2 regions of the Paeniglutamicibacter sp. genome follow, and region 2 is predicted to be linked to the other one. Evidence: riboswitches for the same ligand, from Rfam matches in the RefSeq annotation. Region 2 holds a riboswitch; the other holds the start of a gene.
The links. Region 2 has a riboswitch for thiamine pyrophosphate ahead of thiC (phosphomethylpyrimidine synthase ThiC). Riboswitches for the same ligand answer to the same signal wherever they lie in the genome.
Positions count from the first base shown of each region.

Region 1 (4,029 bases), on a different contig from region 2:
TGATGGAGAAGGAACGCCGCTCCTTGATCTTCTTGCCGCCCTTTTCAATGGTGACAGCTCCGGCCCCGGAGACCGAGGGGACATTAAAGGAGTAGGCCTGCGGGGAACCGATATGTGGCTGGGCGAGCCGGGAGAAGACGATCCGCAGCATCGCGTTGGCGTCGGTGACGGTGCCGACGGTGGAGCGCGGGTTGGAGCCCAGGCGCTCCTGGTCCACCAGGATCGCGGTGGTCAGACCCTCCAGCGTGTCGACCTCGGGACGGGCCAGGGTGGGCATGAAGCCCTGCACGAACGCGGAGTAGGTCTCGTTGATCATGCGCTGGGACTCTGCGGCGATGGTGCCGAAGACCAGCGAGGACTTGCCGGAGCCCGAGACGCCGGTGAACACCGTGAGCCGGCGCTTGGGGATCTCGACGCTGATGTCCTTGAGGTTGTTCACCCGGGCCCCGCGCACCCGGATCACCTCGTGGCTGTCGGCGGCGTGCACGGGTGCGGACGTGCTGGTCGTGGTCTCGCTGGTCATGACTTCTCCAATTCGTGCCGGTTCCGCGTCGGCGGAACTCCCGGTGCCTACACTAGCGCTCCGGAAGGGATAGGGGCTTCTCGAAACCGCTCGGTTTAGTTCGCAGGGCAGTGGGCCCATCGCCCTCTGCAATGGCTTAGTCCCAATACATCAGGGGTCTGGCCATGCCAAGCTGTGGGATGAGTCAAAACCGCGAATTTCCGGGAAATTTCCCGGGTGAATGGCTATTAATCTTGTTCAGACCTGGGCAGACTCCTGAGAGTCATGTCAGCAAGGTGTCCGAAGAAGAACCAACCAGAAATGCAAGAATTCCCTTTAGAAACCTCGTTTCAAACGCCCATAACCAGCCTTCAGCTATCTGAGAGCGACCCACAATCAAGACTTCCGCTCTTTGCGGCTTAGTCTTTGGTTATGAGGGTTTCAAAAACTGATTTCATCGCCGAACTGCCAGCGGAGTTGGCCCGCGCGATTGTCCGTAAATTCGGGGGCCGGGAAATGGTCGCAGAGTGCGTCGCAGACCTGCTCGAAGGAACCGAATTTGAACTCGACGCAGTCTTTGCGGGGTTGGAAGCGGCCGGATATATGAAGAAGGTCCGTGTCGACAACGGGGAAGTTTGGTGGGATACGACCGTCCAAGGCAATGCATTGGCAATGGCAAACTTCGGGAAACCGATCAGCAGAAGAACCGCAGACCGGCTCGTTTCTGGGCTTCTGGAACGTGCGTTGGCATACAACGCCGACCCAGACAAACCGATGTTTATCAATACACTCAGGGTCTTTGGGAGCTACCTGAGCCTGGACATCGACCCCATTGGTGACGTCGACATCGAGCTCACTTTCGGCAGAAGAATCACGGACCAGAAGGTGCTTTCGAACTACACGAGAGCCAGCGGACGATCGTTCGGAACGTACATTGAAAAGGTATTCTGGCCCCACACTGAGCTCTTCCTCCACTTGAAGAAACGTTCAGCGTTCATCAACATCACGATTGAAGACATCACCAAGATTACTGACAGATTCGAAACCATCTACAGTATCGACGCAGACCGGCAGGCAGTGCCGCCGCCAGTTGATCGATCTCTCATCGGGAGGTAAGGACGGTCATTTAGGCTTCCCCCTCAGCCATTTTGAGTAGCCGATAACCCACGTTTTCCAGTCGGAACTTTTGCCACACATACATGACGGGTCAGGCCGGGAAGAGGGAGAGTTGGGAGCGGATCCCAGCTACGCCAGTTCAGGCAACCTTGAAAGCAACGCCCGGGCCGCCGCGCTCGGGTCCTCCGCATCGGTGATCGCACGCACCACCACGATGCGCGAGGCCCCGGCCGCAACGACCTGCTCCACGTTTGAGAGGTCGATCCCGCCGATGGCGAACCACGGCTTGGCCGTTTCCAGCGAGGCGGCGTGTTCCACCATTTCCAGTCCGACGGCCGCGCGCCCGGGCTTGGTCGGGGTGGCCCACAGCGGGCCGACGCAGAAGTAGTCGGTGTTGGGGTCGGACGCGGCCGCGGTGATCTGCGCCGGATCGTGGCTGGAAAGCCCGAGAATCACCGAGGGTCCGAGCAGGGACCTGACGCCGGGCAGCGGCAGGTCCGTTTGGCCCACGTGGAACACCGGGGCGCCGGAGAGCATTGCCAGGTCCGCGCGGTCGTTCACCGAGAAAGGCTTGCCGAATTCCGCGGCAACCCCGCGCAGCACATGGAGCAGTTCAAGCTCCTCGGCGGCATCGATGCTCTTGTCGCGCAGCTGGATGATGTCGACCCCTCCGGCATAGGCCGCGCGCAGGAAATCGACGAAATCCCCGCGCTCCCTCCGGGCATCGGTGCACAGGTACAGCCGCGCTGTTGCGAGGCTCGGTGCGGTTAAGACGGGTGTCGCTTCATCTTGGGCGGTGATCTGGCTCATGTCTCATAGACTAGTTCAGTACCGCGGGAGCCAGGAAAGCTGGCTGAGAGGGCGCCGATTGCGCCGACCGACAGACGCCACCCGAAACCAGGGCGGCGTGGAACCTGATCCGGCTAATACCGGCGTAGGGAAGGAGACCTCGATGTCGTGCACCGTGCCCGACCCCCTGTCCACCGACATTGCCGTCATCGGAGGCGGCATCATCGGCCTGGGCATAGCCCTGGAAGCCCAACGCGCCGACCATCGCGTCACGCTCATCGACCCCGACCCCGCCACCGGCGCCACCTATGCCGCCGCCGGCATGCTGGCCCCGGTCAGCGAGCTGCACTACCAGGAAGAGGACCTGCTCTCCCTCACCCTGGCCTCTGCCGCACGCTGGCCCGCCTTCGCCGGGAACTTGGCCGCCGAGACCGGCCTGGACACCGGGTTCCGCACCACACCCACGCTGGCACTTGGCGCGGATGCCGCCGACCGTGCGGCCCTGGGCGACCTGCGCGAGGCGCAAACCCGCCAGGGACTACAGGTCACCCGGCTGACCACCCGCGAAGCCAGGGTGCGCGAGCCGTTGCTTTCCCCGCGCATTACCGCCGCCCACCTGATTGAGCAGGACCACCAGGTCGATCCGCGCGCCCTGGCAAACGCCATCATGACGCGCCTTGCGGCCGTGGGAGCCGAACGCGACGGAGTGAAGCCGGAGCAAACCCTGGTCCGCACCCGGGCGACGACCCTGCTGCACGAGGACCCAGCGGATTCCCGCTCCAGGGTCACCGGGGTGCTGCTTGCCGACGGCACCCAGATCCACGCCCGCGAGACAATCCTCGCCAACGGCCTGGGCGCCGCCGGCTTCGGGTCACTGCCCGATTCGTTGGTGCTTCCGCTGCGTCCGGTGCACGGGGACATCCTGCGGCTGCGCGTGCCCGAACACCTGCGCCCGCTGACCACCGTCACGCTGCGCGGGATGGTGCGCGGGCTTCCGGTCTACGTGGTCCCGCGCGAGGACCACACCGTGGTCATTGGCGCGACGGCCCGCGAAGACGGCAACCCCGGGGTCAGCGCCGGGGGAGTTCACCAGCTGCTGCGCGATGCCCAGGTGCTGCTGCCCGCGGTCGCCGAGCTCGAACTGATCGAGACCACCGCGCGCGCCCGCCCCGGAACGCCAGACAATGCGCCGCTGCTGGGGCGCGTGGCCTCGGCAGACGGGCCGGATGTGCCCGGGCTGCTCATCGCCACCGGTTTCTTCCGGCACGGCGTGCTGCTCACACCCATCGCCGCCCATGTCATCGTCGAGCTGATCGCCGGCCGCCGCGACCCGGCGTGGGACCGCTTCCGTCCCGATCGGTTTTCACCTGCACTGCAACCCAAGGAGTATGCATGAGCACCATCCAACTCAACGGCGCCACCCGCCCGCTGGCCGCCGGAACCACCCTGGCCGGTTTGGTCACCGCCGTCACCGGCCGGGAGCTCCTGCCCACCGGCAAGCCCGCGGACGGCGGACGCCTCGGCGTGGCGGTGGCCCGCAACTCCGGGATCGTCCCGCGCAGCCAGTGGTCGGTGACCACGCTTGTGCAACATGACGACATCGAGATCGTCACGGCCGTCCA
Region 1 is NZ_JBKKAP010000079.1:17,284-21,312, forward strand. It holds gene ACLQ7E_RS08900 (ATP-binding cassette domain-containing protein) at 1-523, opposite strand, end outside; gene ACLQ7E_RS08905 (hypothetical protein) at 935-1,618, shown strand; gene thiE (thiamine phosphate synthase) at 1,748-2,428, opposite strand; TPP riboswitch at 2,443-2,576, shown strand; gene thiO (glycine oxidase ThiO) at 2,571-3,803, shown strand; gene thiS (sulfur carrier protein ThiS) at 3,800-4,029, shown strand, end outside.
Region 1: another riboswitch for thiamine pyrophosphate. It lies ahead of thiO (glycine oxidase ThiO); the one in region 2 lies ahead of thiC (phosphomethylpyrimidine synthase ThiC).

Region 2 (4,029 bases):
GTCCTCAGCGGTGGCCTCAAGTAGAACGCCGCTCAATAATTCAGGCGATCCGTAAATAGGGGCATGGATGGGCTTGCCATCGCGATGCCGGTCCGGGGTTGCAAGTCCGGGGCGGACTCGCAGGCAGGTATCAGGCATAAGGTGGCCGCACTCTGCCTTACGTCGTGTGGTGTCGTGTCGTGTCGTGGAGATCAGTAGCCCAGGGGCTTGCGTCAATCGTGCGGATGCCGGGAAAAAGTCCCTGGGCGCCAGCGCACTCCCGGATTCAGGCGCGGACGGGCATCGGGTTACTCGGCGTTGGGCAGTCCGCTCAATATCGACGAGCCCTCAATCGGGCGTTTGCTGTCCAACGGCCAGATCACGTCGGACACCTTGCCAATGACGCGCTTGGTGACGATCATGCCGCCACCGGGTGCTCCCAACAGTGCACGCGAGTCCTCGGACACCGAGCGGTGGTCCCCCATGACCCACAGTCGCCCCTCGGGAATCTGCACATCGAAATCCATGTCGCTCGCTTTGTCCCCGGCAAAGACATAGGGCTCTTCGACGGGGACGCCATTGACGCTCAGGCGCCCATCGGGGCCGCAGCAGCTGACGGTGTCGCCGCCGACGCCGATGACGCGCTTGACGTACACCGCGTCGCTGCCGGCCAGGCGAAGTGCCCAGGCAAGTGAATCCAGGGCGTTGGGTCGCTCGTAAGGCAGGAACGAGCCACGGCCATCGAAGATGACTACATCCCCGCGTTGAATCTCGGCATCCTTGTAGGCAAGCCGGTTCACCAGCAGTCCCTCACCCGGGTTCAATGTGGATTCCATGGAAGTGGAACCGATGTAAAAGAAGTCAACGACGGTGGCGCGAACGCCAAGAGTGATCACCGCCGCCGCAGCAAGCGCGCCAACGACAAAGCGCCAGCCCCTCGAAGGGGACCGGCGCTTTGTCGAAGCGGAAAAACGTTCCGATTCAGTAGATCGATCCACGATGGATCCCCATCCACGCCACCCGATGGGCGGCATGGATGAAGGCTCTCGTTTTTCTGGCTACTTGGAGGGCCGGAAGTCGCGCTTTTCGCGGATCTTCGCTGCCTTGCCGTGGCGATCGCGCATGTAGAACAGCTTCGCACGGCGAACGTCGCCGCGAGATACCAGTTCGACCTTATCCAGGACCGGGGAGTGTACCGGGAACATACGCTCTACGCCGACGCCGAAGGAGACCTTGCGAACGGTGAAGGTTTCGCGAACGCCGTCACCCTGGCGACCAAGGACGAAGCCCTGGAAGACCTGGACACGGGAGTTCTTGCCTTCGATGATGTTTACGTGAACCTTGACGGTGTCACCGGCGCGGAAGTCCGGGACATCGCTACGCAGCGAAGCTGAGTCGACAGAGTCGAGAATACGCATGAATGTATCTCCTAGGCAGACGCCGCAGGTCACCTACCTTAGACACGGACCGTAATTGTTCCGCAAGACGCACAAATGCGTCGAGGGAAAAGATGTGGCGGTCCGAAGCTTAGTACCCCGATCCGTTTGCGGATCGGGGTGAGGTCCAACTGTTGACTCGTTCCCCCTGCGGCAGGAGCAGAACCCAGTAGACCCAAGAATCCATTTTGCCACACTCCGGGCCCTGGCGCGAAGTCCCGGGAAGGCCGGGGGCATGCGCAAGAGGGATTCGGCCCCTGGTTGTCCTGTCCCGTCGATGCCATGGCCGAATCGACCCCGTTCCAACCGGGGCGAGTCGGGCCCAAATCCCCCGCCAACATGGCCGCGGCTCCCGAAAAAACCCGGAAATCAGCAGGAACCGGCCTCGAAGCCATGACGGTTCGCCGTCGCGCGCCGATCAGGCTGGATCCGGGACGCGGAACCGGGTGCAACGCTCCGGTGTTCATGGTCACAATCGATGCGGCGTTGAAACATGTGATAGTTTCACTTACGACCACACGGGGGCCCTTGCAGGGGCTGAGATCGAGCTGACGCAGCTTGCGACCGTTGAACCTGTCCGGGTAATGCCGGCGAAGGAAGTGAGTACTCCTTGAGCAACACCATTTCAATGCACAGCCCTGTCCAAAACGCTGCGGAGCCAGCCGAGACACAGTCCCTGAAGTCCCATTCCCTGGCCTACCTCGAGGACACCGATTCGGGGATCCGGGTCCCGGTCACCGAAATCGCCCTGGAACCCTCCCCCGGAGGAAAGGACAACGCCCCGCTGCAGGTCTACCGCACGGCAGGCCCTGGAAGCGACCCGGTGGTTGGGCTGCCCGCATTCCGCAACACATGGATCGAGGAGCGCTCGGACACCGAGACGTATGCCGGACGCGAAAGGAACCTGCTCGACGACGGGAAGTCCGCGGTCCGCCGCGGCAAGGCATCGGCCGAATGGAAGGGAAGCCGTCCAATCCCCCGACGCGCACATGCCGGAAAGCGCGTCACGCAGATGCACTATGCCCGGGCCGGCGTCATCACCCCCGAGATGCGCTTCGTTGCCCTGCGCGAGAACTGCGACGTGGAACTGGTGCGCAGCGAGGTAGCTGCGGGTCGGGCCATCATCCCGGTCAACATCAACCACCCCGAGTCCGAGCCGATGATCATCGGCAAGGCCTTCCTGGTGAAGATCAACGCGAACATCGGCAACTCGGCTGTCACCAGCTCCATCGCCGAGGAAGTGGACAAGCTGCAGTGGGCCACCCAATGGGGCGCCGACACCGTGATGGACCTGTCCACCGGCGATGACATCCACACCACCCGCGAATGGCTGATCCGCAACGCCCCGGTCCCCATCGGCACCGTGCCGATCTACCAGGCACTGGAAAAGGTCAACGGCGAGGCCAACGCACTGACCTGGGAGATCTTCCGCGACACCGTGATCGAGCAGTGCGAGCAGGGCGTTGACTACATGACCATCCACGCAGGGGTGCTGTTGCGCTACGTGCCGCTCTCGGCCAACCGGGTGACCGGCATCGTCTCGCGCGGCGGGGCCATCATGGCCGGCTGGTGCCTGGCCCACCACCAGGAGAACTTCCTGTACACGCACTTCGACGAGCTGTGCGAGATCTTCGCCCAGTACGATGTGGCGTTCTCCCTGGGCGACGGGTTGCGCCCGGGTTCGATTGCCGACGCCAACGACGCCGCCCAGTTCGCCGAGCTGGACACCCTGGCCGAGCTCACGGCAAGGGCCTGGGAATTCGATGTGCAGGTCATGGTCGAGGGACCCGGACACATCCCCTTCCACCTGGTGCGCGAGAACGTCGAGCGCCAGCAGGAGTTGTGCAAGGGTGCACCCTTCTACACGCTCGGCCCGCTGGTCACCGACATCGCCCCGGGCTATGACCACATCACCTCGGCCATCGGTGCCACGGAGATCGCCCGCTACGGCACCGCAATGCTCTGCTACGTCACCCCCAAGGAACACCTGGGTCTGCCGAACAAGGACGACGTGAAGACCGGGGTGATCACCTACAAGATCGCCGCCCACGCAGCAGACCTGGCCAAGGGCCACCCGGGTGCTTCAGAGCGCGACGACGCGCTGTCCAAGGCGCGCTTCGAATTCCGCTGGCGCGACCAGTTCGCCCTGTCGCTGGATCCGGTCACCGCCGAATCCTTCCACGACGAGACGCTGCCTGCGGAACCGGCAAAGACCGCGCACTTCTGTTCCATGTGCGGACCGAAGTTCTGCTCCATGCGCATCAGCCAGGACATCCGCGACGAGTACGGATCTGCCGACTCGCAGGCCGCCATCGCCGAAATGGTCGGCGGAATGCGAGAAAAGAGCCAGGAGTTCCTCGCCTCCGGCGGCAAGGTCTACCTGCCCGAGCTCGAGGTTCCCGCCAAGGCCTAGCGCCAGGGCCCGCGTACGACAAAGGCTCCCCTGCCTTCCCACTTACGTGGGGGGCCGGGGAGCCTTCGCAGTTATGCGTGGTGACTAATCCTGGACGACCTGGTCCTTGGGCACGATGCGGCCATCGACAATGGCAAAGCCGTTGTGCCACAGGGTGTCGCGGTCGTGCCGGTTCAGCGCGGCGGCGTCAAGCTGCACGAT
Region 2 is NZ_JBKKAP010000107.1:6,300-10,328, reverse strand. It holds gene lepB (signal peptidase I) at 288-977, opposite strand; gene rplS (50S ribosomal protein L19) at 1,038-1,397, opposite strand; TPP riboswitch at 1,924-2,031, shown strand; gene thiC (phosphomethylpyrimidine synthase ThiC) at 2,044-3,828, shown strand; gene trmD (tRNA (guanosine(37)-N1)-methyltransferase TrmD) at 3,913-4,029, opposite strand, start outside.